Regions from separate parts of the Prosthecomicrobium sp. N25 genome, predicted to be linked through region 1. Evidence: predicted binding sites of a transcription regulator. Region 1 holds the regulator's gene; each other region holds the start of a gene.
The links. Region 1 encodes LexA, which represses DNA repair genes until DNA is damaged. Its sites were predicted from a motif close to TGTTCNNNNTGTGTTCNG; they were not measured.
Positions count from the first base shown of each region.

Region 2: the regulator LexA is predicted to act here: its motif matches at 5,791-5,808, upstream of recA (recombinase RecA).
Region 3: the regulator LexA is predicted to act here: its motif matches at 3,549-3,566, upstream of rmuC (DNA recombination protein RmuC).

Region 1 is NZ_JBBCAT010000001.1:3,034,287-3,044,048, reverse strand. It holds gene gltX (glutamate--tRNA ligase) at 1-60, opposite strand, end outside; gene WBG79_RS13835 (ComEC/Rec2 family competence protein) at 230-2,704, shown strand; gene lexA (transcriptional repressor LexA) at 2,743-3,450, opposite strand; gene WBG79_RS13825 (molybdopterin molybdotransferase MoeA) at 3,738-4,967, opposite strand; gene moaC (cyclic pyranopterin monophosphate synthase MoaC) at 4,973-5,452, opposite strand; gene WBG79_RS13815 (cytochrome ubiquinol oxidase subunit I) at 5,623-7,029, shown strand; gene cydB (cytochrome d ubiquinol oxidase subunit II) at 7,026-8,036, shown strand; gene WBG79_RS13805 (cysteine hydrolase family protein) at 8,053-8,661, opposite strand; gene WBG79_RS13800 (NAD(P)H-dependent oxidoreductase) at 8,773-9,762, opposite strand, start outside.
Region 2 is NZ_JBBCAT010000004.1:26,891-36,652, forward strand. It holds gene cckA (cell cycle histidine kinase CckA) at 1-1,024, shown strand, start outside; gene WBG79_RS22210 (MFS transporter) at 1,318-2,994, opposite strand; gene WBG79_RS22215 (cytochrome P450) at 3,407-4,636, shown strand; gene WBG79_RS22220 (pseudouridine-5'-phosphate glycosidase) at 4,735-5,649, opposite strand; gene recA (recombinase RecA) at 5,926-7,005, shown strand; gene alaS (alanine--tRNA ligase) at 7,188-9,762, shown strand, end outside.
Region 3 is NZ_JBBCAT010000001.1:736,760-746,521, forward strand. It holds gene WBG79_RS03405 (TM0106 family RecB-like putative nuclease) at 1-1,542, opposite strand, end outside; gene rmuC (DNA recombination protein RmuC) at 1,638-3,548, opposite strand; gene WBG79_RS03415 (helix-turn-helix transcriptional regulator) at 3,765-4,760, shown strand; gene WBG79_RS03420 (hypothetical protein) at 4,773-5,117, shown strand; gene WBG79_RS03425 (hypothetical protein) at 5,709-6,173, opposite strand; gene WBG79_RS03430 (hypothetical protein) at 6,189-6,566, opposite strand; gene WBG79_RS03435 (hypothetical protein) at 6,685-9,762, opposite strand, start outside.

The sequences.
Region 1 (9,762 bases):
GCCGATGTGGAGAAAGCCAGTCGGCGACGGGGCGAAGCGGGTGACGACGGGATCAGCCATGGGAGGTCCGGGTCTTCGGCCGGGTCGGGCCCGGGCCGGTGGTCACGATGAGGGCGGTTCCTGTAGCATGGGTTCGCCGAAAAGTAAGCAAGGGGGCCGCGTGGAGGGCTTCCGCGGGGAGCCGGGGGGCTCGCCGGTGGATACAGACGGGAGAGAGGACGCCGGTTCCGTGCGGAGCCGGCGGCGGAGGTCCGTTGCCGCGTTCGCGGTCCCGGGAGGCGCGCGCCGGATCGCGCTGGAGGCCTCTCTCCTGCGCGAGCGGATCGCCGACACGCTGGCGGCCGAACTCGACAGGGGAGCCGGGTTTCCCTGGGCGGTGGTCGCCTTCGGGCTCGGCGCCCTCGGCTACCTGAAGCTGCCGCAGGAGCCGCAGGCCTGGGCCCTGGCCATCGTGGCGGTCGGGTTCGCGGCTGCCGCCCTGACGGCGCGGCAGCGCGGGCGCGACGCGCGCGTCCTGGTGCTCGCCGCGATGGCCGCTGCGGGGCTCTTTGCCGGCAAGCTGGAGAGCCTGGCCGTCGCGGCGCCGCGGCTCGACCGCGAGCGGACCGTCACGGTCACGGGCTGGGTCGAGGAGGCGGAGGGGACGGCGAACGGCGGCACGCGCCTCTTGGTCGCGGTGCAATCCATGGAGACCCGCGGGCCGGCGCCGGCGGAATGGCCGAAGCGGATTGCCGCGACGGCCGCCCGGGGGCGCGACGGCGGGGCGCGGATCGGGGAGGGGGTGCGCTTCCTCGCCCGGCTTCGGCCGCCCGACGGCCCCGTGCTGCCGGGCGGCTACGACTTCGCCCGGCGGGCCTATTTCGAGGGGCGCGGGGCCTCGGGCTTCGTCCTCGGCCGGGTGGAGCGCCAGGATCTCGGGCCGCCGCCCGGCGCGTTGCGCCTCGCCGCCGGGGTCGCGACACTGCGCCACGACATCGCCGAGCGGATCCGGCAGGCCCTGCCGGGGCGGGCGGGCGCGATGGCGGCCGCCCTGATCGTGGGCGAGAGCCGCGCCGTCCCGGAGGCAGACCAGGAGGCCATGCGCGCCTCGGGGCTCTCGCACATCATCTCGATCTCGGGCCTGCACATGGTCCTGGTCGGCGGCACGGTGCTCGCTGCCGTCCGCCTGCTGCTGGCGCTCGTCCCCGGACTGGCGCTGCGCATCCCGGTGAAGAAGGTGGCCGCGGTCGCGGCCTTCGCGGCCGTCACCGGCTACCTGCTGATCTCCGGCGGCGGCGTGGCGACGGACCGGTCCTACATCATGTTCGCGGTCGGCCTGCTGGCCGTCCTGGCGGACCGACCCGCCCTGACTCAGCGCACGGTCGCGGTCTCGGCGCTGGCGATCCTGGCCTTCGAACCCCATGCGGTGGCCGAGCCCGGGTTCCTGATGTCGTTCCTGGCGGTGCTCGCGCTCGTGGCCGCCTACGAGGTCTGGCGCGACCGCCCGCGCGACCCGACCCGCCTGGTGAACCCGCTGGCCGGCCCGGCCGGTCGGCTCCTGCGCTGGCTCGCCGCGCACGTGACGGGGCTCGCCTTCTCGTCGGTCGTGGCCGGCCTCGCGACGGCTCCCGTCGTGGCGGCGGAGTTCCACCGCGCGGCGCCCTACGGCGTCCTCGCCAACATGCTGGTGCTGCCGGTCGTCGGCACGATCGTGATGCCGATGGCGCTCCTGGCCATGCTGGCCATGCCGTTCGGCCTGGAGTCCTGGCCCCTCGTCCTCATGGGGATGGGGATCGAGGCCATGCTGGCGGTCGCGAGCGAGGTCGCCGGCCTGCCGGGCGGCGAGGGGCTGATCGGGCGCATCCATCCGGCGGCCCTGCCGCTCGCCGTCGCGGCGATCCTCTGGCTGACGCTTTGGACCCGTCGCTGGCGTCTCCTCGGCCTCGTTCCGGCGGCAGCCGCTGTGGCGGTCGCTCCCTTCGCGCAGGCTCCGGACATTCTCGTCGGCGCGGATGCCGAGCCGATCGCCGTGAGGGGTGGCGACGGGCGCCTGGCGGTGCTCGACGCGGCGCGGGCGCGATTCGCCGCGCAGGTCTGGCTCGCCGCAGACGCCGACCCGCGCGCCGTCCGCGACCCCGCCCTGGCGGCGGGCTGGCAGTGCGATCCGTTCGGCTGCGCGATCCATGTGGCCTCCCCCGGGACGCGGCCCCGCGTTCTTGCCGTCGTCCGTGATCCGCGTGCCTTCGACGAGGACTGCCGCCGGGCCGCGATCGTGGTCACCCGCCTGGACGCCCCGCCCGGCTGCCGGGCGCTGACCGTCGTCGTCGACCGCGCCGTCCTGGCGGAGACCGGCGGCCTCGCGCTCGGCTGGCCCGCCCGTCCGGCCAACGGCCCGCCGGCCGGAGCGCAGGGCCCTTCCGTGCCGGGGACGCCCTCGGCGGTGGCGCCCTTGCCGGCTTCGCTTCAGCCCGCTGTCGCGGGCCGGACCCGGCCCTGGAACGCCCGCCCGCCGCCGCCCGCTCCGGCCACCACCGGTTCGCGTACGGCCGAGCCGGCGGGGGCGCCCGCGCCGGTGACCGGTCGTGTGACGCAACCGGCCGGTCCCGCAGCCGACGGGCACCGTCCCGGCCGGGCCGGCACCGCCCTTCGGCCGGCACCCTCCGGGGCGCCGTCCCTGCTGCCGGACGACGACGGAGACGGCCGCGACCCGGGCGTGTCGGACTGAGGAATTCCGGCAATCGGAGGGCCGCGTGGCCGATCCGGTCAGTAGCGGCGGATGAGGCCGACGAGCTTGCCCTGGATCTTGACGCGATCGGGTCCGAAGATGCGGGTCTCGTAGGCCGGATTGGCGGCCTCCAGGGCGATCGACGCCCCCCGCTTGCGCAGGCGCTTCAGCGTCGCCTCCTCGTCGTCCACCAGCGCCACCACGATGTCGCCGGTGTCGGCGCCGTCGGCACGCTTGATGACCACGGTGTCGCCGTCGAGAATGCCGGCCTCGATCATGGAGTCCCCGCGCACCTCCAGGGCGAAGTGCTCGCCGCCGGCGATGAGGTCCGCCGGGACGGGGATCGCGTGGGTGTAGTTCTGGATCGCCGAGATCGGGGTGCCGGCGGCGATGCGCCCCATCACCGGGATGGAGACCGCGCCGTTCTTGTCGTCGCCGGAGCCGACCGGGCGTTGCCTGCCGAGGCTTCCCTCGATCACGGAAGGCGCGAAGGCCTTGCCGTTGCGGGCTGCCGCGAGGCTCGGCGCGACCGAGTCGGGGAGCCGCACCACCTCGAGCGCACGGGCGCGGTTCGGCAGGCGGCGGATGAAGCCGCGCTCCTCGAGCGCTGTGATCAGCCGGTGGATGCCGGACTTCGACTTGAGGTCCAGCGCGTCCTTCATCTCGTCGAAGGAGGGAGGCACGCCCGTTTCCTTCAGGCGTTCGTGGATGAACATCAGGAGCTCGAGTTGCTTGCGGGTGAGCATGGGTCCTGTCGCCCCTCGGGTTCGGTTTGGTGGTTCGAATCCTTCGTCGCCACTCTGCCGCTCGGGCGTCCGGATCTCCTATGGGGGACGGGGGTCGTCTCCACGAAAACCTGGATGAAGCCTGTGACGTGTACAAAGCGCGAACTGAAGCTACACGTTCTCTCCATGTTCTACAAGCGTCAATTTTCCGTTAAAACGGACCGGGAACGAAGAATATGCGGCCGGGAACGAACCCGAACGCTGCGGAACGGGCCGCGGCGGTCCGGCGCCGGAGCGGGCTGAGACGGTCAGGAGAGGGGGATGATTCGGCACCGGCCGCCGGCGGGGAGCGGCGGGGCGTTCGGGGCGCGCAGGACCAGGCAGTCCGCCCGGGCGAGGCGGGTCAGCATGGAGGAGTCCTGGACGGGGAAGGGGCGCACCCGGGGCAGTCCGCTTTCGTCCCGGCTTTCGATTTCGGCGCGCAGGTAGTCCTGCCGATGGTCGTTGGCGGCCAGGTCGACCGCCGCCACGGCGTCGACCTCCGGGTCGAGCAGGGGGGCGACGCCCAGGAGGGCGCGCAGGAGGGGTTTCAGGAACAGGATCGCGCAGACGAGGCTCGAGACCGGGTTGCCGGGCAGGCCGAGGACGCGCATGGGCCCGAGGCGGCCGGCCATGAGCGGCTTGCCGGGCCGCATGGCGATCTTCCAGAAGGCGAGCTCCATGCCGGCGTCGCCGAGGGTCCGGCCGACCAGGTCGAGGTCCCCGACCGAGGCGCCGCCGAGGGTGACCAGTACGTCGGCCCGCGTCTCGAGGGCGGCGGCGATGCGTGCCCCGATGGCGGCCTCGTCGTCGGGCGCGATGCCGAGGTCGACGGGCTCCCCGCCGAGCGCGCTCACCATCGCGGCGACCCCGAAATTGTTGGACGCCACGATCTGGTCCGGGCCGGGCGTCTCGCCGGGGCGGACGAGTTCGTCCCCGGTCGCCAGGACGGCGACGCGCGGGCGACGGCGCACCTGGAGGACCGGGTGGTTCATGGCCGCGGCGAGCGAGACCGCCCGCCAGTCGAGCCGCGTGCCGGCGTCGATCAGGCGTTCGCCGGCCTGGAAGTCGAGCCCCACGGGCCGGACGTTGCGGCCGCGCGGGGTGGCGTCGAGCGCCAGGATGGTGCCGTCCGCGGCAACCTCCGCGTTCTCCTGGATGAGCACCGTGTCGGCGCCTTCGGGCACGGGCGCGCCGGTGAAGATGCGCAGGGCCTCGCCGGCACCGAGGCGGCCCTCGAAGGCGCGGCCGGCCGGCGCCGTTCCGATCACGCGCAGGCGCGCCGGGACGGCGGCGATGTCGGCCGCGCGGAGGGCGTAGCCGTCCATGGCCGAGGCCGGGAAGGGCGGCTGCGTACGGGTGGCGGTCAGGTCCTCGGCGAGGACCCGGCCTTCCGCCTCGGCGAGCGCGACCGACTCGGCGCCGACCGGCACCACGCCGGCCAGCATGCGCGCCCGCGCCTCCTCGACCGACAGGAGCGGGGATCCGGACACCGCCATGGCCGTCACTCCGCCCGCCAGTCGCCGGACTTGCCGCCCGACTTCTCGAGCACCCGGACGCCCTCGACGATCATGCCGCGGTCGACCGCCTTGGCCATGTCGTAGATGGTCAGGCACGCGACGGTGGCAGCCGTCAGGGCTTCCATCTCGACCCCCGTCTGACCGCCGACATGCACCGTCGCGCGCACGACGAGGCCGGGCAGAGCCTCGTCGGGCTCGATCTCGACGGCCGCCTTGGTGAGGAGCAGGGGGTGGCAGAGCGGGATCAGCTCGTGGGTCCGCTTCGCCGCCATGATGCCGGCGATTCGCGCCGTCGCCACCACGTCGCCCTTCTTGGCCTGGCCGGCGCGGATCATCGCCAGGGTTTCGGGCTTCATGCGCACCCGCCCCTCGGCGACGGCCACGCGCCGCGTCACCGCCTTGTCGCCGACGTCGACCATGTTGGCCGCGCCGGTTTCGTCGATATGGGTCAGTCTCGCCGTCACGGGATGCCTCGCGCCGCTCGCCGGGGTCGGCAATCTAGCCGCGACGGGGGGCGGGCGGAAGCGGCCGGGGTCGGTGACGAGATCACAGACGGCACGCCTCCGGGCTATTACGGACCGAACCGATCGCAAGCTCGACGGTTCGGGCGCGGGGCAGCCCTGGGAGCAGCGGCATGACGGACTGGTTCGACGGCGTGTGGCTCTCGCGGGTCCAGTTCGCCTTCACGATCACGTTCCACATCGTCTTTCCGGCCTTCACGATCGGGCTCTCGGCCTTTGTGGCGACGCTTCACCTGCGCCATCTCCGGACGGGCGATCCGATCTTCCTGCGGCTCGCGCGCTACTGGACGAAGATCTTCGCGGTCTCTTTCGCCATGGGGGTCGTGTCCGGGATCGTGCTCTCCTACCAGTTCGGCACCAACTGGAGCCGCTTCTCGCTGGTGGTCGGCAACGTGGTCGGACCGCTCATCGGCTACGAGGTGCTGACCGCCTTCTTCCTGGAGGCGACCTTCCTGGGCATCATGCTGTTCGGATGGGATCGGGTGTCGCCCGGCATGATGGCGGCGAGCGCGACGGCGGTCGCGGTTGGGACCCTGCTCTCCGCCTTCTGGATCCTCTCGGCGAACAGCTGGATGCAATTTCCGGCCGGGCACGCGGTCCGCGACGGGATCGCCTACCCGGTCGACTGGATCGCGGCGATCTTCAACCCGACCTTCCCCTACCGGCTCGCCCACATGGTGACGGCGGCCTACCTGACCACCTCCATCGTGGTGATGGCGGTCGGGGCGCGGCATCTCCTCGCCTCCCGCTTCATCGACGAGAGCCGGATCATGCTCCGCATGGGGCTCGGCATGGCCCTGGTCCTGGCGCCCCTGCAGATCGTCATCGGAGACCTGCACGGTCTCGCCACGCGCGATCACCAGCCCGCGAAGCTCGCCGCCATCGAGGGGCACTGGGACGGGTCGCATCCCGCCGACCTCCTCCTCTTCGCGCTGCCCAACGCCGCGGAGGAGCGCAACGACTACGCGATCGGCATCCCGCGCCTCGCGAGCGTCATCGTCACCCACGACTGGAACGGGCTCTTCAAGGGCCTGAAGGACTTCGCCCCGGCGGACCGGCCGCCGGTCTGGCCGGTGTTCTTCTCGTTCCGCCTCATGGTCGGCCTCGGCGTCCTGATGGTCGCGCTCGCGGCCTGGGGCGGCTGGCACTGGCTGCGCGGCCGGCTGGACGCGGCGACCGGGTTCCTGACCGCTGCCGCGTGGTCCTGGCCGATGGGCTTTTTGGCCATCATCGCCGGCTGGATGGTCACCGAGATCGGCCGGCAGCCCTGGCTCGCGACCGGCCTCCTGCGCACCGCGGACGCGGCCTCGCCGATCGAGCCCATGCGCGTGGCGGTGTCGCTGGCGCTCTTCGTCGTGGTCTACGGCTTCGTCTTCACGGCCGGCATCCTCTACGTGAACCGGCTGATCCACGCCGGGCCGACGCCCGACGTGACCCACGCGGAGCCGGGCGTGCCCTCGAGCCCCCTGTCGGCGTCCGTGGACGCCGTGCGGGCCGCGACCGCGAGGAGTGAGACATGAGCGGCATGGAGCTTCTCCCGGTCGTCTGGATCGCGCTCATCGGGACGGCGGTCGCCCTCTACGTGATCCTCGACGGCTTCGACCTCGGCGTCGGCATCCTGTTCGCGACGGCGCGCGGCGAGCGCGAGCGGGATACCATCATGAACTCGGTCGCCCCTTTCTGGGACGGCAACGAGACCTGGCTGGTGCTGGGCGGCGGCGGGCTCTTCGTCGCCTTCCCGCTCGCCTATTCGATCATCCTGCCGGCCCTCTACGAGCCGGTCATCGTCATGCTTCTGGCGCTCATCTTCCGGGGCGTCGCCTTCGAGTACCGGTGGGTGGCGAAGCCGAACCACGGCATCTGGGACGTGGCCTTCGCGGGCGGATCGATCCTCGCCGCCTTCGCGCAGGGGCTGGTGCTCGGCGGGCTCGTGCAGGGCATCCGCGTCGCCGACGGGCAGTTCGCCGGCGGCTCCCTCGACTGGCTGACCCCCTTCTCGGTGCTCTGCGGGCTCGGGCTCGTCGCCGGCTACGCCATGATCGGGGCCGGATGGCTGATGATGCGGGTCGAGGGCGAGGTCGCCGACCATGCGCGCCGGCTGGCGCCGTGGCTCCTCGTCGGGCTCGCGGCCTTCGTGGCGGCGGTGAGCCTGTGGACGCCCTTCGCGTCCCCGCGGGTTTCGGAGCGCTGGTTCGCGGCCGAGACCCTGCGCTGGCTGTGGCCGCTGCCGACCCTGGCGGCCGGGCTGGTCCTGCTCGTCTGGGCGTCGATCCGGTCGGGCGGCACGGTCCTGCCCTTCCTCGGCACGATCGGCATCTTCCTCCTCTGCTTCGCCGGGCTCGCGGTGTCGTCCTGGCCCTACGTGGTGCCCGACACGGTGACGATCTGGCAGGCGGCGGCCGCCCCGGAATCGCAGATCTTCTCGCTCGTCGGCACGCTCCTGCTGCTGCCGGTGGTGCTCGGCTACTCGGTCTTCGTCTACTGGACCTTCCGGGGACGGCTCAGGTCCGGCGAGGGCTACCATTGAGGGCGCGGCCGGGCGGTCAGGACCAGGCGGAGAGGATCTCCTCGGTGGTCGCCACCTCGATCTGCAGGGCGTAGCGGCCGCGGTACATGGTCATCAGCGCGTCGTGGCCGGCGTCCGAGGAGCTGCAGATCGCGTCCGAGACGACGATCACCCGGTAACCGCGGTCGACGGCGCCGAGCACGGTCGCCAGCACGCAGACGTCCGTCTCGGCGCCGGTGACGACCAGGGTGTGGACCTCCCGGGCGGCGAGGCGCTGCGGCAGCGCGCCGGCCGCGAAGGCGGAGTAGGTCGGCTTGTCGATCGTCTCCGCCGGCGGCGCGAGCCGGGCGAGCGGCTCGACCAGTTCCAGGAGGGCGGGGTCGAGATGCTCGCGCGTCGCCTCTCGCCAGCGGCGGTAGTAGCGCTGCCAGGCGCCGGGCCGGTCCTCGGGGCGCTCCGGCGGGATGAAGCGGGTGAACAGGGTTTGCGCAGCATGGCGCTCCGCGAGCGCCGTCACGCGCGGCAAGACGCGCTCCATCCAGGGCGTCGACCAGAGCGAGCCCGGGGCGAAGATGCGCTGCATGTCGACGCAGAGATGCACCGTCCCGGGGTCCAGGGGACCATGCGTGATGCCGTCCGAACCCATGCGAACCTCCCGGCAGAGGTCCTGCAACGGCCCCGGATGCCGACCTGTTCCGGGCGCCGGCGTACACTGGCAGGCGGGTCGGCGCAGCCCATCCTGACGCCCGGCGGACCGTCACACCGCATCGGGACCGAAGGTCGCCTCCATCTCCCGGCGGGTGCGCACGGCGAGGTCGGCGGCGTCCACCTCCACGTCCGTCCAGCGCAGCCGTTCGCCTTCGGCCACGTCCTTGACGAGCCGGACGTGCTGGGCGAGGCCGAGCGGGAGGTAGCCCTCGTCGAGGGACCGGCGCGCCGGGGTCTGCTTGCCCCAGACGCAGAAGCCGCCTTCGCCGTCGAGGATCTCGCCCGCCTTCAGGTCGCGCTTGGCCGTGGCGACGACGTCGGACACGAAGGCCGTCGGGGCGCCGGTCGGCTCGCGCCGCAGGGCCACCGAGGCGACCGAAAGCCCGAGCTCCAGGCCGATCATGTGGGTCGGGCGGTAGAGCGCGGCGTAGCGGCCCGAGGAGTCGGGCAGGATGTGGTACTCGCGAAAGCAGCGCCGGGCGTAGTCGCTCTCGGCCTCGAAGACCACGTAGGTGCCGAGCGCCAGGTGATGGGGAACGTCCGTGCCGTCCCGGTAGACCGACGACGTCACTTCGGTCACCCCCGCGAACTCGAGCACGCCGCCCTCCGACCGTGGCTTGCACACCTCGGCATGCTCGAAGCGGGTCGCGGGGGGGAAGGAGAGGCCCTCGCTCTGGGACCGCAGGCCGGTCGCGTTGCAGACGGCGGTCATCTCGATGCCCGACTTCGTCCCGTCCACGAAGCTGTTGAACATCTTCGGATTGATCGACGACCGGTCGGTGATCTTGAGGTAGCGGTCGAGAATGTCCCAGACCGTGTCGGGCGTCGAATGGTGGTAGGTCGGGTGGTAGCGGGTGCCCTTGCCGGCGGCCACGACCCGGAAGCCGCAGGCGCGGATGCTGTCGACGTGCTCGCAGATGAGCGCCGGCTGGTCGCCCCAGGCGAGGGAATAGACGACGCCGGCCTGCTCGGCCCGGCGGGCGAGGAGGGGGCCGGCGAGCGCGTCGGCCTCGACGTTGACCATCACGATGTGCTTGCC
Region 2 (9,762 bases), on a different contig from region 1:
GTCCTTCCAGGACATCATGAACATCAAGCAGAACGCGAACCGGGCGGCCGCCCTCGTGCGGCAGCTCCTCGCCTTCTCGCGACGCCAGACGCTCCGCCCGGAGATCATCCGCCTCGGCGACACGCTCGCCGACCTGCACATGCTGCTGGCGCGCCTGCTCGGCGAGAAGGTCGAGCTGAAGGTGGTGCACGGGCGCGACCTGTGGCCGGTCAAGGCCGACACGAGCCAGCTCGAGCAGGTGATCGTCAACCTGGCGGTCAACGCCCGCGACGCCATGCCGAACGGCGGGCGGCTCACCATCTCGACGCGCAACGTCCAGGCCGGCGAGGCGATGGCCTTCCCGACGCCCGGCATGCCGCCCTCGGACTACGTCGCCATCGAGGTCTCCGACACCGGCACCGGCATCCCGCCGGAGATCATCGAGAAGATCTTCGAGCCCTTCTTCACCACGAAGGCGGTCGGGCAGGGCACGGGCCTCGGTCTGTCGACCGTCTACGGCATCGTCAAGCAGACCGGCGGCTTCGTCTATTGCTCCAGCGAGGTCGGGCAGGGGACCACGTTCCACATCCTGCTGCCGCGCCATGTCGAGACCGCGCGCGAGAAGCAGGACGCCAAGGCGGAGGCGGAGACGCACCAGCCGAGCGGCGACCTGACGGGGTCGGCGAGCATCCTGCTGGTCGAGGACGAAGAGGCGGTGCGCGCCTTCGCGTCGCGGGCATTGCGCTCGCGCGGCTACACGGTCCACGAGGCGTCGACGGGCACCGAAGCGCTGGCGGTCATGGAGGAGGCCGGCGGCAAGATCGACCTGGTGGTCTCCGACGTGGTCATGCCCGAGATGGACGGGCCGAGCCTGCTCAGGGAGCTTCGGCGCACGCGCCCGGAGCTCAAGATCATCTTCGTCTCCGGCTACGCGGAGGACGCCTTCGCCAAGAATCTGCCGGAAGGCGAGGCCTTCCTCTTCCTGCCCAAGCCCTTCTCGCTGAAGCAGCTCGCCACGGCGGTCAAGGACGCCCTGGGCAAGTAGGCGGAGGGCGGAGGCCGTCGCGGCGGATCAGCAAAGTCGGCGCTTCACCAGCAAATGTCGCCCGCCGGGCCACTTCGGCCGCAAGGGCGGCGCCGGCAGGCGCTCCGGGTGCTGGTTCGACAAAGCTGGGGGAGCCGGACGATTCTTCCGCGGGCAACCCTGGCGGATGCGTCTTGAGGGGCGAGTCAGCCGATCGTCCGACCCGTCCGGAAAGAATTGCCCCGGGTCGTCCTGTCGGACGGCCCGGGGTGTGACGGGGTGGCCGGCGCACGCGCCCCGACCACCCCGTGCGCTCAGCGCCGATCCTCGGCGAAGATGTCGCGATCCTTGTTCTCGGGCACGAAGATGAGGCCGATGACGGCCGTGCCGAGGGCGATCACGATCGGGTACCACAGGCCGTAGTAGACGTCTCCGGTCTGGGCGATCATCGCGAAGGCGGTCGCGGGCATGAGGCCGCCGAACCAGCCGTTGCCGATATGGTAGGGCAGCGACATGCCGGTGTAGCGGATCCGGGTCGGGAAGAGCTCGACGAGCGCCGCCGCGATCGGGCCGTAGACCATCGTGACGAGCAGGACGAGGTAGGTCAGGACCAGGATCAGCTTCAGCTGCTGGGCGCCGAAGATGTCGAAGAAGCCTTCGATCTTGACGATCTCGGCATTCGGCTTGCCGGCCACGGGGTAGCCGGCGGCGCCGAGCGCCTCGTTCACCTGCTTGGTGAAGGCGGCCGGGGTCGCCTTGGCGGCATCGCCCGTCAGCTTGGCGGCGTCGTAGGAGGCGATCTCCGTGCCGCCGACCTTGACCTTGGCGACCGCGGCGCCGGGCACGTACTCGACCGAGTAGTTGACCGAGCCGCGGGCGAGCAGGGCCTTGGCGACGTCGCAGGAGTTGGTGAACTTCGAGGTGCCGGTCGGGTTGAACTGGAACGAGCAGTCGTTCGGATCGGCGACGACGACGACCTTGGTGGCCTGGTGCGCCCGGTGCAGCATCGGGTTCGCGGTTTCGGTGATGAAGCCGAAGACCGGGAAGTAGGTGAGCGCGGCCAGCACGCAGCCGGTCAGGATGATGGGCTTGCGCCCGATCCGGTCGGAGAGCGAGCCGAACAGGATGAAGCCGCCGGTGCCGAGCACGAGCGCCCAGGCGATGAGCACGTTGGCGGTGAACATGTCGACGCGCAGGATGTTCTGCAGGAAGAACAGCGCGTAGAACTGGCCCGTGTACCAGACGACCGCCTGGCCGGCGACGAGGCCGAGCAGCGCGATGACAGCGAACTTGGCGTTCTTCCACTGACCGAAGGCTTCAGAGAGCGGCGCCTTGGACTGCGTACCCTCTTCCTTCATCTTCTTGAAGGCGGGGCTCTCCTCCATCTGGAGGCGGATATAGAGCGAGATGCCGAGCAGGAAGATCGACAGCAGGAAGGGAATGCGCCAGCCCCAGGCCGCGAAGGCCTGTTCGCCGACCCACATCCGGACCGTCAGGATCACGACCAGCGACAGGAGGAGCCCCAGCGTCGCGGTGGTCTGGATCCAGCTCGTGAAGTAGCCGCGGCGGCCGTGCGGGGCGTGCTCTGCAACATAAACGACCGCGCCGCCATACTCGCCGCCGAGCGCCAAGCCCTGCAGCATGCGCAGGAGGATCAGGGTGACGGGCGCGAGCCAGCCGATGGTCTCGTAGCCGGGCAGCAGGCCGACCACGAAGGTGGAGATGCCCATGATCAGGATGGTCATCAGGAACGTGTACTTGCGGCCGACCAGGTCGCCGAGCCGGCCGAACACGAGCGCGCCGAAGGGGCGGACCAGGAAGCCCGCCGCGAAGGCGAGGAGCGCGAAGACGTTGCGCGTCGCCTCCGGGAAGGAGGAGAAGAATTGCGCGCCGATGATCGCGGCGAGCGAGCCGTAGAGGTAGAAATCGTACCACTCGAAGATGGTGCCCGCCGAGGAGGCGAGGATCACCTTCTTCTCTTCCCGCGTCATCGGTCGGTTTCTGGCCGCGGCCGACGAACCCATGGTCGTCACAGACATGAGAAAGCTCCCTATCCCTTGTCCTTGTTTCAGGACTCTGCGGGCCGGAGCTCGAGGCACTCGGGAACTCTCCGGTCCGTCCGCGGGGAAGTGGGGCGCCGGGTTGGGTTGTCTACGTGATAACACGTAGCACATGGTCTAATTGCGTCGGTAGCAATCTGACATTAACCTGACCGGCTGGCCTTGGACAAGGTCCTCTGCTTCCATGCCGGCCGCTTGCCCGACGGGTCCCGGGAATCGTTTCGCAGGCGATTTCCGCCCGCACGGGCCGCCCGCCGTGCGGACCTCGCCACCTGCGTCGGACGGCTCTTTCGCGCGCCGCCGTCCTGGTCATAAGGTCGATCGCGCCGACGAGGAGGCCACGATGGAGACCGGGCCGGGAAACCTGCCGCGCTTCGCCCAAGACCCGAAGGAGTCCGCTTTCGTGCAGGACCCCTATCCGGCCTACCGGAGACTGCGCGCGCTCGGCGACCTGGTGGTCTGGGAGGCCTACGGCTTTCCCGTGTCGGCACGCCATGGGGTGGTGTCCGCAGCGCTCAAGGAGCGGCGCTTCGGCCGCGAGATCCTGCAGGTGGCCTCGCGCGAGGAACTCGGCTGGCCCGAGCCGGCCGCGCATCTCGCCCCCTTTCTCGCCTTCGAGGCGGGATCCATGCTGGAGCGCGAGCCGCCGGTCCACACGCGGCTGCGCGGCCTCGTCAACCGCGCCTTCACGGGTCGGGCGGTGGAGCGGCTCGCGCCCGAGATCGCGCGGCTCGCCGGCCGCCTCCTCGACGCCGTCGCGGACCGGTGGGAGGCGGATCTCCTCCCAGCCTTCGCGGAGCCGATCCCGGTGGCGGTGATCTGCGGGCTTCTCGGCCTGCCGGTCGCGGACGGGCCTCAACTCGTGGCCTGGTCTCACGCGATGGTGGCCGTCTACCAGTTCGGGGCCACGCGCGCTGTCGAGGAGGCTGCGGTCGCCGCGACGCTCGCCTTCTCGGATTATGTCCGCGCCGCGATCCGGGACCGGCGCGCGCGTCCCGGCGAGGATCTCCTCAGCGCGCTCGTGGCCGCCCGCGACGGCGCGGACCGGCTGAGCGAAGAGGAACTGGTCGCGACCGCGATCCTGCTGATGAACGCCGGCCATGAGGGCACGGTCCATGCGCTCGGCAACGCCGTCGCGGCGCTGCTCGCGCCCGGGGTCGACCGCCGGGCCATCTTCGCGGACGGCGAGGCGACGCGCCGGACCGTCGAGGAGTGCCTGCGCCACGACCCGCCGCTCCACCTTTTCACCCGCTACGCGCTGGAAGACTTCGACTTCGCCGGGCATCCGTTCCGCAAGGGCGATCGGATCGGGCTTCTCCTGGCCGCGGCGAACCGGGATCCGGTGGCATTCGACGACCCGGAGGCCTTCCAGCCGGCCCGCATCCCCGGCCCGCACCTCGCCTTCGGGGCCGGCATCCATTTCTGCGTGGGCGCCCCGCTGGCGCGGCTCGAACTGGCGATCGCGCTGCCCATCCTCTTCGAACGCCTGCCCGGGCTGCGGGCCGCCGCTCCGCCGCGCTGGCGCGACAGCTATCATTTCCGCGGGCTCGAACGGCTCGACTGCCTCTGGTGAAAGGGTGGCGTCCCGGGACTCCCGGGGCGCGTCACCGGCTTGGGTCCCGTGGCTCGGGCTGGTGCCGCTCCGACGCGTCCGTGCCCCGGGCGGCCGGATCAGGTCCGGGACAGGGCTACCGCGATCTCCGCCGCGAGCCCGGCATTGGCCAGGACGAGGGCGCGGTTGGTGGCGAGGCTGCGACCTTCGGTCAATTCCAGGATGCGGCCGAGAAGGTAAGGCGTCACGGCCTTGGCGCGAATGCCGGCGGACTCCGCGTCCGCCAGCGCGCAGGCGATGTGGCGCTCCATCTCGGCGCGCGCGATCTCGTGTGCCGCCGGAACGGGATTGGCGAGCAGGATCCCGCCGCCGATGCCGAGGGCGCGCCGGCTCGCGGCGAAGCGGGCGAAGTCCTCGGCCGTATCGATCCGGAGGGGGCAGGGCAGGCCCGAGGTGCGCGACCAGAAGGCCGGAAAGTCGTCGGTGCGCCAGCCTACGACCGGCACGCCGCGGGTTTCCAGGACCTCCAGGGTCTTGGGGAGGTCGAGGATGGCCTTGGCGCCGGCGGAGACCACCACGACCTCGGTCCGCGCCAGTTCCTCCAGGTCGGCCGATACGTCGAAGCTCGTCTCGGCGCCCCTGTGCACCCCCCCGATGCCGCCGGTCGCGAAGACCCGGATTCCGGCGCGCTGGGCTGCGATCATCGTGGCCGCGACCGTCGTGGCGCCGATCCGCCCCGTCGCGATCGCGAAGGCGAGGTCGGCGCGCGACAGCTTCAGGACGTCGCGGCTGCGCGCCAGTTGTTCCAGGGAGGCCGGGTCGAGCCCGACCCGCAGGCGGCCGCCCATGACCGCCACCGTCGCCGGCACCGCGCCGCCGGCCCGGACCGTCGCCTCGAGCTCGCGCGCGGCCTCGAGGTTCGCGGGCCAGGGGAGGCCATGGGCGATGATGGTCGATTCGAGGGCGACCACCGGACGGCCTTCGGCCAGCGCGGCGGCGACCTCCTCGGTCGGTTCGATCAGGTCGGCGTGCAAGGATCCTCGCGGGCAGGGAAGGCACGGATTTCCCCCAAGTATGATCGACGCGAGCGGGGCTGGCGAGGGCCTCCGCCGGGCCGCCGACAGGACCTCGACGATTCCTCCCGCGGCGACCCGGTCCGAGGGCTGGAGGACCGCCGGAACATAGCGCGTACGGAATTTGAATCGACGAGACAAGACAGCGACTTGACGAGGAGGACGGTATATGGAACAAAACCGGTACGCAAGCGGGATTTGTACGGCCGGCGAGCGCGTGACATAAGGAGCGGTCAGATGGCACAGGCGCAACTTCGCCTCGTGGACGGGGACGGCATGGACAAGAGCAAGGCTTTGGACGCGGCGCTGGCACAGATCGAGCGCAACTTCGGCAAGGGCTCGATCATGCGCCTCGGCCAGGGCAAGGTCGTGGAGATCGAGGTGGTCTCGACCGGCTCGATCGGGCTCGACATCGCGCTCGGCATCGGCGGGCTGCCGCGCGGGCGAATCATCGAGGTCTACGGGCCGGAATCGTCGGGCAAGACGACGCTCGCGCTGCATGTGGTCGCCGAGGCGCAGAAGAAGGGTGGGATCTGCGCCTTCGTGGACGCCGAGCACGCGCTCGACCCGATCTACGCCCGCAAGCTCGGCGTCAATCTCGACGATCTCCTGATCTCGCAGCCCGACGCGGGCGAGCAGGCGCTGGAGATCGCCGACACGCTGGTGCGGTCCGGAGCGGTCGACGTGCTGGTGATCGATTCGGTCGCCGCGCTGACGCCGAAGGCGGAGCTCGAGGGCGAGATGGGCGACAGCCTGCCCGGGCTCCAGGCACGGCTGATGAGCCAGGCCCTGCGCAAGCTCACCGGGTCGATCTCCAAGTCGCGCACCATGGTTATCTTCATCAACCAGATCCGCCAGAAGATCGGCGTGATGTTCGGCAACCCGGAGACGACGACGGGCGGCAACGCGCTGAAGTTCTACGCTTCGGTGCGCCTCGACATCCGCCGGATCGGCGCGATCAAGGACCGTGACGAGGTGGTCGGCAACCAGACCCGCGTGAAGGTGGTGAAGAACAAGATGGCTCCGCCCTTCAAGGAGGTCGAGTTCGACATCATGTACGGGGAGGGCATCTCCAAGGTCGGCGAGCTCGTGGACCTCGGCGTGAAGGCCGGGATCGTCGACAAGTCCGGATCCTGGTTCTCCTTCGAGAGCCAGCGCATCGGCCAGGGTCGCGAGAACGCCAAGACCTTCCTGAAGGAGAACAAGGACGTGTCGGCTCGCATCGAGACCGCGATCCGGCAGAACGCGGGCCTGATCGCCGACAAGATCCTGCCGACGGGCACCGCCGAGGACGAGGACGGCCCGGTCACGGACTGATCGAGGCGGGTCGTGGCGCGAGGGCCGGTGAGGGCCGCGGGCCCCCGGCGGTACCTGGGCCCTTCCCGGGAGAGAGGGCCGAGCCGCGACGCCGCGGCCGCCTCGCTTCTCGTGTGGACAGGCCGGGGAGCGGCGGCTAAAAGCTCGGACCCGTGTCAAGCATTCGAAAGGTCTGCGGTTCCATGAGCGGCGTCAACGAGATCAGGTCGACGTTCCTCGGCTATTTCGCGCGCGAGGGGCATGAGATCGTGCCGTCGAGCCCGCTGGTGCCGCGCAACGATCCGACCCTGATGTTCGCGAACTCGGGCATGGTCCAGTTCAAGAACCTGTTCACGGGCGTGGAGCGGCGGCCCTATGTGCGGGCCTCGACGGCCCAGAAGTGCGTGCGCGCCGGCGGCAAGCACAACGACCTCGACAACGTAGGCTACACCGCGCGGCATCACACCTTCTTCGAGATGCTGGGCAACTTCTCGTTCGGCGACTACTTCAAGGACCGGGCGATCGAACTCGCCTGGACCCTGGTCACGCGCGAGTTCGGGCTCGACAAGGAGCGCCTGACGGTCACGGTCTATTCCGAGGACGACGAGGCGCACGGGCTCTGGAAGAAGATCGCCGGGCTGCCCGACAGCCGCATCATCAGGATCTCCACCTCCGACAACTTCTGGCAAATGGGCGACACGGGCCCGTGCGGGCCCTGCTCGGAGATCTTCTACGACCATGGGGACCACATCTGGGGCGGGCCGCCGGGCTCGCCGGAGGCGGACGGGGACCGGTTCATCGAGATCTGGAACCTGGTCTTCATGCAGTTCGAGCAGTTCTCGGACGGTGCCCGGACCCTGCTTCCGAAGCCCTCGATCGACACCGGCATGGGTCTGGAACGTGTCGCGGCGGTCCTGCAGGGCGTCCACGACAACTACGACATCGACCTCTTCAAGGCGCTGATCCGCGCGTCGGTCGACCTGACCGGCGTTCCGGCCGAGGGGGACGCGCGGGCGAGCCACCGGGTCATAGCCGACCACCTCAGGGCGACGAGCTTCCTGATCGCCGACGGCGTGCTGCCCTCCAACGAGGGCCGGGGCTACGTGCTCCGCCGCATCATGCGGCGCGCCATGCGGCACGCCCATCTCCTGGGCGCGCGCGACCCGATGATCCACCGGATGGTCCCGGTGCTGGTGCGCGAGATGGGGCAGGCCTATCCGGAGCTGGTGCGCGCCGAAGCCCTTGTGGCTGAGACGATCCGCCTCGAGGAGACGCGGTTCCGCCGCACCCTGGAGCGCGGCCTCGGCCTTCTCGAGGAGGCGACGCAGGGCATGGCGGCCGGCGACATGCTGGACGGCGAGACGGCGTTCCGGCTCTACGACACCTTCGGCTTCCCGCTGGACCTCACGCAGGACGCGCTCAGGCGGCGCGACATCCACGTGAACCTCGACGGCTTCCAGGACGCGATGGCGCGGCAGCGCGCCGAGGCGCGGGCTTCCTGGGCGGGGTCCGGCGAGGCGGCGTCGGAGGCGGTCTGGTTCGGCATCAAGGAGCGGGTCGGCGCGACGGAGTTCCTCGGCTACGACACCGAGACGGCCGAGGGCGTCGTCCTCGCCCTTGTTTCCGGCGGTGCCGAGACGGACCGGCTCGAGGCCGGGCAGGAGGGGGCCATCGTGCTGAACCAGACTCCCTTCTACGGGGAGTCCGGCGGCCAGGTCGGCGACACGGGGGTGATGAGCGGGGACGGGATCCGCTTCCTCGTGAACGACGTGCAGAAGCTCGGTGGCGGTCTCTACGTGCACAGCGGGGTGGTCGAGGCCGGAACGGTGACGACCGGCGCCGCTCTCCAGCTGACGGTCGACCACGCCCGCCGCAGTGCGATCCGGGCGAACCATTCGGCGACGCATCTTCTCCACGAGGCCTTGCGCGAGGTGCTGGGCGAGCACGTTGCCCAGAAGGGATCGCTGGTCGCGCCCGAGCGGCTGCGCTTCGATTTTTCCCACCCGAAGCCGATCGCGCCCGAGGAGCTGGCACGCATCGAGGACATCGCCAACCAGATCGTCCTGCAGAACGAAGAGGTGGTGACCCGCCTCATGGGCGTCGATGACGCCATCGCGTCCGGGGCGCGCGCCCTCTTCGGCGAGAAGTACGGCGAGGAGGTGCGCGTCGTCTCCATGGGCCGCTACACGGACGGCAACCGGGCGGGCAAGACCTATTCGGTGGAGCTCTGCGGCGGCACCCATGTGCGGCGCACCGGCGATATCGGGCTCGTCAGCATCCTGGGGGAGAGTGCGGTGGCGGCCGGGGTCCGGCGGCTCGAGGCGGTGACGGCGACGGGCGCCCGGCGCCATCTCGGCGAACAGGACCGGCGCCTGCGCGAGGTGGCCGGGGCGCTCCGGGTGACGGCGGCCGATGTGGTCGGACGCGTCGAGGCTCTGGTCGAGGAGCGGCGCCGGCTGGAGCGCGAGTTGACCGAGGCGAAGAAGAAGCTGGCCATGGGCGGCGGCGGGACCAGCGCCGGCGACGGCGTCCGGGAGGTTGCCGGCCTGCGCTTCCTCGGTCGCTCCGTCTCGGGGGTCGCCCCGAAGGACTTGAAGAGCCTGGCGGACGAGGCCAAGAAGGCGGTGGGCTCCGGCGTGGTCGCCCTCGTGGGGGTCGCGGAGGACGGCAAGGCCGCGATCGTCGTTGCCGTCACGGAGGACCTGACCGGCGGCCTCAGCGCCGTGGACCTCGTCAGGGTCGGGTCCGAGGCACTCGGCGGCAAGGGCGGCGGCGGCC
Region 3 (9,762 bases), 2.3 Mb from region 1:
GTCCCGCTCGGCGTCGACAAACTCCTCGGGCACAGTCGGATCCGCGGCGTGTTCGAACCACCCCATATCCGTCGGTCGGACGGAGAGGAGCCAGTCGCGCAGGCCCTTCGTCGAACGGCAGTCGACCTCGTTGTAGCGCTCGATCCCGTCGAGGATCGCCTGTTCGCCGGTCTCCAACCAGGTCTCGTAGGCGACGATGCTGTCCCCGGCGGTGGCGACCTCGCCGTCGCGCTTGGGGAGGTAGAAGGTTTCGAGATCCTTCAACGAATAGCCGGCCTCTGAGGCCTGCAGGCCCTGCTGGACGACGCGGTAGAGATCGACGAAGCGCTGGCTGCGAAGGAGGTGGTCGAGGACGGCTTCTCCGGTCCCATAGCGCTGGGTCAACCGCTTCAGCGCCGTCACCTCGTACTCGGCGTAGTGGTAGATGTGCGCCGCCGGGTCGGCTGCGAGGCGCTCGACGAAGAAGCCGAGGACGGCTCCGAGCGCCGCCTTCTCTGCGGGTTCGTCGTGCGCCCACCAGGCGTGGAAGCCGCCCTCTTCGTGGAAGACCCCGAAGAGGTATTCCCGCCCGCCTTCCACCAGCGGATCGCCTTCCATGTCGAAGAAGAGGTCACCCGGGGACGGCCGCGGAAGGCGCGCGAAGCCGCGGCCGGGTTCGAGGGCCTTGAGTTCCAGCGTGGGTGGACCGCCCGCGCGCCGGCCGAGTTGGAGCCTCGCCTGAGTTCGCAGTTTGCTCAGCGTCTCCGGTGCCATCCGGGGCACCGGCTCCGCCGACGAAGCGAGGGCGGTGAGCGTCGCGATCTCCGTCGTCTCCAGCCGCCGGCGTTGTTGCCGTGTGATGCCGGCCACCCGGACGAGGCTGTCTGTGGTATCGTAGTGGCTGTCGCAGTGCTCGCGCCAGCGGCAGAGCCTGCAGGACGGCGTCGGTTCCGGAACCGTCGCGTGGGGTGCGGCGACGAAAGCGACGAGGCGCTCGGCGAGCCGATCGACGGAGTGGCGCACGTCGGCGAGGTCGATGGTGATCCGCTCTCCCGATCCGATGACGACGTGCGCGCGGGAGGGCAGGCGGCCCTGGATCGCCGCGACGGCCTTCGAGTAGATCGCCAGCTGGATGGCGTGTTTCGGGTCGGCGCGGCGCTTCAGCTTGGTGTCGGCCACCTCGTAGGACCACGGGCCAAGGTCCGAGGGCTCCTCGACGCGCTCGATGAAGTCGGACCAGCCCTGCCAGGGGCCGAAGCCGAGCGCACCTTGGTAGATCACGGGTACACCTCGCCGCATCGCCGCGGTGGTCTCGGCCGCCGCCGTTGCGAAGTCGTCAGTCCGCGCGATCTCAACCAGTTCGGCAGCAGCCAGCCGTGCGAGATAGGCTGCCTCGTGGGCGTGACCCTTCTTCTGTAGCAGCGCGGCTTCTGCCCCGTCGTCGGCCGGTACAAGCGGCTCTCCCAGCGCCAAGCGGAGGTCGAGCGCCGTCGCGTGCCTGCAGCCCTGGAACCGCATGAGGTCGGATGGCGAGAGAATGATCGTGCCCTGGTCGTTTCGCATGTGCCCGCGACGCTCCATCGTCCACCGGCAAAGGCTCCCGGCGGGTCTCGATCAGTGGGCGCAGCACCGGTTCGGTCCCGCGCCCCAGGACCTGTTCAAATCGTGACGCGCTCCGAGCCCCCGTCCTCGTCCTCGTCCGGCGCGGCGATGAGGTCGCCGAAGAAGCCGTCCGGCACTTCTATCGTCTCGACGCTGCGGAGCTTGCGTTCGATAGCACGGGTCCGGCGGCCGGCCAGGGAGACGGTGTTCTGCGCTGTCTCCAGTTGCTTGCCGAGCTTGTCCCAGACCTCGCCGTACTTCTTGAACTCGGTTTTCGCCGCTGCCAGCACCTGCCAGACCTCGCTGGAGCGCTTCTCGATGGCGAGCGTTCGGAAGCCCATCTGCAGGCTGGTCAGGAGCGCCGACAACGTGGTCGGGCCGGTCAGCAGAATGCGGTGCGTGCTCTGGATGTCCGCGCAGAGGCCCGGCCGTCGGATGACCTCGGCGTATAGCCCTTCCGTCGGTAGGTACATGATCGCGAAGTCGGTCGAATGGGGCGGGTGGACGTACTTCTCGCAAATCGTGCGTGCCTGCAACCGGATCGCCCGTTCCAGGGCCGCGCCGGCCTTCTCCACCTCGTCCGCGAGACCGCCTTCCTGGGCGGCGAGGAGGCGTTCGTAGCCGTCCTGCGGGAACTTTGCGTCGATCGGCAGGAAGACCGGCTTGTCGTCCTCCTTGCCCGGAAGGCGGACTGCGAACTCCACGAGTTCCCCGCTCTCGGGCCGGATGCGGACGTTCCGGGCATACTGGTCCGGCGTCAGCATGTCCTCCAGCAGGACGCCCAGCTGGACCTCGCCCCAACCGCCGCGCGATTTCACATTGGTGAGCACGCGCTTGAGGTCCCCGACGCCGTTGGCGAGGGTCTGCATCTCGCCAAGGCCCTTGTGGACCTGCTCCAATCGTTCGCTCACCTGCTTGAAGGACTCGCCTAGTCTCGCTTCCAGCGTCCCTTGCAGCTTCTCGTCGACGGTGAGGCGCATCTGCTCCAGCTTGCCCTCGTTCTCCTTGCGGAGCTGGTCGAGACCGGCCGTCAATGCCGCGCGGAGCGCTTCCTGCTTGGCCTCGTTCTGCTCGATGAGGCCCTTCAGCTGGACGACCATGTCGGCGAGGCCGAGGCGCACCTGCTCGCGCGAGGCGGCAAGATCCTTGGTCGTCCGCTCCTCGAACTCCTTGATGGTCCGGCTGGCATCGGCGAGCCGCTGCGACTGCACCTCCGCAAAGCCGTCGGTCGCGAGTTTGATGCCGGCCTGAAGCGCGACGCCGCTCGCGGTCGCCTCCTGGCGCATCTGCCCGAGCTGGTCGGCGAGAACTTTGCCCGAGGTCGCGAGTCGCTCCTCGACCGTGCGCACCAGCATCTCGATCGCCGTCCGCTGAACCTCGCGAGCTTCCGCCTGCGCCTTCTCCAGGCGCTCGCCGTGCTCCCTCATCGTGAGGCGCATGTCATCGAGCCGGCGCGCCAAGCTGTCCGCGAAACCATCCGTTGCCGTCTTGAGGAAGGCTTGCAGATCCGTCCGGCCCTGGCCGGATTCGATGCGGAATTTGGAGAGCTGGTCCGCCTGCGACTGGCTAGCGGTCCCGAGGCGCGCCTCGAGCGCTTGCTGGTGCGCCGCGAGATTGTGGCGCTGCTCCTCGCGACCGATCCGCGACTCGCCCCGGAAGAGATCCGGCAGGCCCCGCAGCGTGGCGTTCGCCTCATCGAGCAGGCCAGCCAGGCCGCTCATGCTGACCAGGAGTGCCTTTTGTCTTCGGCTCTGCCCAGCAATCAGGAGAACGGCCAGGAGGGCCACGGCCGTCGCGGCGAGCGCGGCATAGGTGGCCGCCACAGGATACTGAAGGTAGATGTCCATGCTCAGCTCATTCAACTCAATTGTGACGAGGTCGATCGTCGCGACGAGTCGAGACCGAAGTCGGCTCGACGTTGTCGCAATGACCGGAATCTCGCCTAAGTGGATGACAAAGCGCGTCATCTGAACGAAAACAGAACAACCTTTGCCTGTAGCCGAGCTGACGCATAGATGGTTCGAATTTCCACCGCCGTGCGGCTGCGCATTATCTAACCTTCTGCAACCAAAGGAAACTTTCTCGGTTGCAGTTGAGGAGATCGTTCCATACACGCTGGACTCCCCCCTATCAATCGTTGCATAGGTTGTAGCGGGTGACAGATTCTGTCTTGGGGTGCTGCCATGTCGTTCGCGAAGGCGGATCAGTTGCTGGAGCTTGCGCGCATGGTCGGGGCCCACCGGATGGGCGTAACGCTCGACGATGTCATCGAGCGGTTCGGCTGCGTTCTCAGGACGGCGCAGCGGATGATGAGTGCCCTCGAAGCGGTATTCCCGGAGGTCGTGGCCTCCTTCGACGAGGATGGCCGAAAGCGCTGGCGCTTCGAGGGCGGGCAGGTCCGCGAGCTGATGTCACTGACGCCGGAGGAACTCGCCGCGCTGGACCTCGCCATCGCCGAACTGCGCCGGTCCGGATCGCCGATCGAAGCGCGCGTGCTGGTGCGCCTTCAGGACAAGATCCTGGCGCTCGTGCCGCCGAAGACCATGGCGCGGCTGGAGACCGACCACGAGGCACTTCTCGAAGCGCAGGGAATCATAGCGCGGCCGGGCCCTCGGCCGAGGATTGACGACGACGTCGCTGCCGCTGTGCTGGAGGCAGTGAAGCGCTGCGTCGTGCTGGAGATCGACTACCGCTCCCACGGCGATTCCTGGGCCAAGCCGCGCCGCGTCGTGCCCTACGGGATCCTCTCTGGCGCGCGCCGCTACCTCGTCGCGCGGCCGGTCGACGACCCTGACGGCCCGATCCGCACCTACCGTCTTGACGCCGTCGCGGTCGCGCGTGTCGGGGACGTCCCTTTCACGCGGCCCGAAGGCTTCGATCTCCAGGCCTTCGCCAACCGGGCCTTTGGCGTGTACCAGAACGAGGCCGAATACGGCCCTGTCGCCTGGCGCTTCCGGCCGGAAGCCGCCGACCAGGCCCGCGGCTATCTCTTTCACCCCGAGCAGGTCCTTGAGGACGAGCCTGACGGCTCCCTCGTCGTCCGCTTCCACGCGTCGGGGCATCTGGAGATGTGCTGGCACCTCTACGCCTGGGGCGACCGGGTCGAGGTGCTCGAACCCGCGGCCCTCCGCCGGATGGTGGATGGCTACCGACGCAGCGATTTTGCCGCAATGCCGTAAAGGAGGATCAACATGACCATTGGTTCCCGTCTCGATCGCCGCTTCTGGCTCGTCTCCGAGGATGGCGTGAAGCTCTATCCGGTGCGCATCCGGAACCGACTCACCGGCCGGTCGGCCTTCCGCATCTGCCCGGCTTCGACGAACATCACCTCGGAGCAGATAGAGGTCGACAACATCGATGAGGTCGAGCGCGCTGTCGTCGTGGAGGGGCACGGTATTCGGGTGGCACCGAACGAAGATGCCGCGGCCAATGTCCGTGCGCTCGGCGGCAGGATCCAGGGGGTCGGATACGTGGCAGATTGGTCGGGACCACGCCACGCGCGAGCCGAACGCGAAACGGCGGCCGAAGAAGGATGATAAATAGCTAATCCACCCGGCTAGGATCAAGACTTCATTCGAGGAATGCTTCGCGAGTGCAAGACTTATGATGATGGGCTGACTGTAAGCTGAAGGAGACTGACGGGAGAATTGATCACTATTCCCGATTGCTGGCTCCCGGCACCTCATGGCGGCTTCCGAGCCCGCCCGCCCGCCCGCCGGCGGCGAGGCCACCGATTCCCGTCGGACCCGGTCTGGGTCGCCGATATCGATGCGCGGGTGTTGCGAGCTGCGCAGACCCGGCGAACGGTCGGGCCATGGCGCACTTGCAAGCGAAATACCGAAAATCAAGTAAATCCTCCGGCGATCCGCCCTCTTGGCAGTCTCAATATCTCGCTGGTTGATCGAGCTGGCTGTCGACATAATCCGCAGGTTTTTCAGATCGACTTGGATCTGTCTTCCAATGCCGGTATGTTCTTGGTTGATGATTCTGGAGACGGGTAGAATTCTACAATCCAACCTTGTGCATCACGGCCCGGTCCATTCCCCCACACCGGCGCGTGTTCATTGGGGGAACTGGGTGGCCGGGCGCGCGGCGGCCTTTGCGGGGCCGTTCGGGCGCCCGGGAGTTCAGCAGGGCCTGCCTGGATCGCAGCGGATCGCCAGGGAGGCGTTGACGTCATCGCGGGCGTCGTAGTCGGGTCGGGCGTCGTAGGCGGGTTCGCCGCAGCAGGCGAAGGCGCGACGGCTGTGGACGATCCAGTAGTGCCCGAGAGTGCCGCTGGCGAGCTGCGTCTTGGCGATCCGCTCATCGTCCTCCGTCCAGGCGACCGACTGCTTATCGCCGTTCTTCTGGACGAGCACCAGCGAGAAGCCGTCCGGCCCGCGTTCGATGCGCGCTACGCATTGCGTGCCGCGATCGAGAAGCGCGACCAGTCGGGCGGGATACTCCTTCGCCAGGGCGGCCTTCTTGGCCCTCAAGGCGGCAGGAATGCGCGGATCGTCGGTACAAAAGTCGGGACCGCAACTGCATGCGGCCGCAACCGGTTGCATCGATGCGACCAGCAGCATGAGACTTGCCAAGGACCTGATCATGGTCATACCTCCTGTTCAGACCACCTTTTTACAGAGTTCGTTGCCGACCTGGACCGGGCCGGCGAACAATTTGAAGCAAACCGTCGTCGGATCGGCGATCCGGACGTCCAGCGTTATCTCGATGCTGCCGATCTTCTGCTTGAAGCTTGTATTTTGGAGCGTCTTGAACGGCGTTGCCAGAGGGACTTCGAAGAGCCCGGTGTCGATCGTGGCGACCAGCGTGCCGCTGACCCACCCCTGATCTATCTTGACGTCCGTGATGTCGAACCGGCTCTCCACGCGCGTCACCCGCCCGTCCTCCTGCCAGGGGCGGAGCGGCAGGGGCAAGGCGGTCGCCTGCGCGATAAGAAGGGCGAGCATGGCAATCGTAGCGGTTAATCGGCGTACCATCATGAAATCCTCCCAATCGATAATGGCCGGAGCGCACGCGTCCGGTTTCGCCCCCTTCGGGGTGCGAACGGAAAATCTGGCGGGCCGCTTGCGGCCCCTCATTGGCCCCTCGCCGCCACCCCTATCGGGGCGGCCCCGGGGGGACTGCAATCTCCAGCTCCGCCACAAAGCGCGGACCGGCTTCGCGGCGCAGATCGAGTTCGGGCGGTGGGGCGCCGCCGCCGGTGTCGGGCACGGGCTCGACGGGGTAGCGGGCGGGGCGCCAGCTCTCGTGTTCGTCGGCCTGCACGAAGTAGCGGGCGCCGGGTCGCGCGGGCTCGGGGGGCAGCGTCAGGGTCGCCGTCCAGACACCGGTCTGGTCACCCGCACCGTCGCACTCGATGAGCGTGTCGATCATCGGCAGTCCGGCCGGGGAGGTCTCACGCCGCACCAAGCGAAACCGGGCTGTGGGGCGCGGGCGGTCGTCCACGGCGCCGAAAGCGGGGGCGCGGCCGCCGAATGAGGCCTTGACGGCGCGCACGCCCGCGCACTCGGTCAGTTCGGCCGCCAAGATCCGCTCCGGCGCCACGATGCCCCAGGCGACGGCGGGCTCGGAGACGCGGAGATCCTTCGGCAGGGCCGGGTTGTAGCGGACGACGCCGAAGCGCACGAACGGATCGGCCATCGGCTGGCGGGCCAGCGTCACGTCCACGTACCAATGCTCCTCGGCCACATCGAAGCGCGGCTCGTGGAGCACAAGCGCGGCGCGGAAGGCGGCGTCGCGCGGCGCGGCTTTGGGGCCTTTCGGCAACGGTATGTCGACGCTGCGCACAATCCGGCTCTCGTCCACCCGGCCGCCCAGAAGGAGGTCGGGGAAGTCGGCCGGGGTCGGCAGGATGGCGCGCACCGCTGAGGCAGGGGGCCGGACCGGATCGGCGCCGATGCGGGTCACGAAAGCGCCGCCCGGTCCGATGTCGGCGTCGAAAAGTTCGGCGAGCGCCACCCGCTCGTCCAGGTGGCGGCGCGGCACCGTGTCCGCCGGCGGCAGCGGGGCGCCCGCGGCGGCGCCGAACAGGTCTGGCGGCCACACGACGATGCCGATCCGCTCGTGGGTGCCCGAGACCTTGAACGGCCGGGCGAGCGGGATGCGGATCGAGGCGCGGCGGCCCGTCGACCAGCGGCCGAGCAGCCGTGTGCCCGCCGGCCGCGGCCCATGCGCCGCCGGGGCATCCCCCTCGCCCGCTGTCCAGCCGAACACAGGGTAGCTCGATTGCGGGGCCGGCGCCGGCGGGCGCTCCAGGCCGGGCAGATCGAGGTCGACCACGAACGCGGCCGGCTTGTCGAAAACGTCGCGTAGGCCCGGGTCGGGCGCGCTTTGCAGGCGGTCGGGCAGCGGCGTCTCGGCGACGAACCGGCCGTTCACCAGCCTGGGCCGCGTGCGCATCAGGGGCGCGTGGCGGGAGATCGCGAGAGCCACGAGCCGCACCTCGCGGGACGCGAGGTCGGGGAACCGGTGCGGCAGGGCCACCCGCGCCGGACGCAGCACCTCCGGCAGATCGCACAGATCGAAGCGGGCCGCGGCCGCGATCGCCTCCGTGGTGGGGGCATCCGGGGCCCCTCCGGCAACGATGGCCTTCAGGTGGGCGGCATGCAGGTCGATGCGGGTCAGCCCGCTGACCTGGGACACGAACGCCGGCAGCTCCGAGATGCGCATCAGCGTCACCCACGAGCGTGGAAGGCTCACGCGATCGTAGCGATCCACCTCGAAGCCGAAGAGCTTGGAGGCCTTCAGGGGTTTCGGCTCGTGCCGCTCCGCCGGGAACGCCTCGTCGAACAGGCCGACGCGCTCCCCCGGCAGGCTCGGCCACGCCCCGTCGATGCGGTCGGCCCGCTCGCGCCGGCGGGCGGGATCGTCGAACTTGCCCGAATGGGGCGAGGCGCAGTACGCGCGGATCTCCAGCGAGGCCGTGGTGGCGAGGTCCACCTCCACCGAGCCGCCGAGCAGGTAGGTGGCGCTGGTCGGGTCCTCGAGCGGTCGGGTCACGAAGCCGTTCCGGTAGGCCTGCAAGGCCGCCTCGGGCGGCTCGCTCTCCGCGGTGGCGCGCACCAGCTTCAAGAGTTCTTCACAGGTGAGCGCGGCGCGGATCAGCCGCACCGGCAGGCGCCGGGCGGCGGGCTCGATCGGCTCCCGGGCGATCTTCGGTGCGGCCAGCGGGCGGTTCACCGCATGCGTGAGGCGCAGCCGGGCGGAGGAGACGAGGTCGGCCAACGGGCGATCGAGGAGCCCGGCGCGGATCGCCTCGGCGGTGCGCAGGCGGGCGGCCTGGTCGGGCAGCAGGGCCCCCGTGAAGCCCGCCAGCATCGGGCCGGTGCCGGGCTTCGCGGACGTGCGCTCCGCCTCCAGCACGGCGACGCTCTCCACCGCGGCGAACCAGCTTTCCAGCATGCCGGCGGTCGGCACGCACCAGGCGACCAACTCCACGTCCTCGCCGGGGGCGAGCGCCACCGTGACGGCCCGCACGGCCGCGGCCGCTCCAACCGGGCGGCGATCACGCAGGCGTTCGCGCTCGTCCAGCCAGACGGTCGGCCACGCGCCGACGCGGTCGAGCGGATAGGTCGGCCGCAACAGGCGGGCCTCCTCCCCGCAGGCGCAGGGGTCGCGCTGCTCCACGTCGACCACCACCGGCAGAACGTCCGGGTAGGTCACCGAAACCTTGCCCCGGTAGAGCGGCACGACGAGCGGCGGCGCCAGCCACGTCGCATCGGGCCCCGGCCGCTTCAGGGCGATCACCATCGCGTGGGCCGCGGGATCCGGGTAGTAGGGGCCGAGCTTATGGTCGGCGCCGGCCATGACATCGAACACCGCGTCTCCGGACGGGTCGACCGGATTGCCGGGCTCGATGCGTCCTTTCGGGTCGACCACCTTCACGCGTTCGACCACCTGCGCCCCGGCGACCTCGCGCATCAGCCGGCGGGCGACCGGGAAGCCGCCGCCTTGCACAGAATAGCGCACTCCGTCGAGGCCATCGGGGGCGCGGTCGCGGTCGTGGTGGCGGTCGAGCACGCCGTGCAGCAGGGCCTGGGTCAGCGGCACGGCGGGGGCGACGAGCACGCGGCGCGCCCGCACCGGCACCGCGATGTCGTCGCGGCCCATGTCCTTCGGCAGGCCGTCGGTGGTATCGAGACTGCGCAGCACCACGTCACGCGCGGTTTGCAGCTC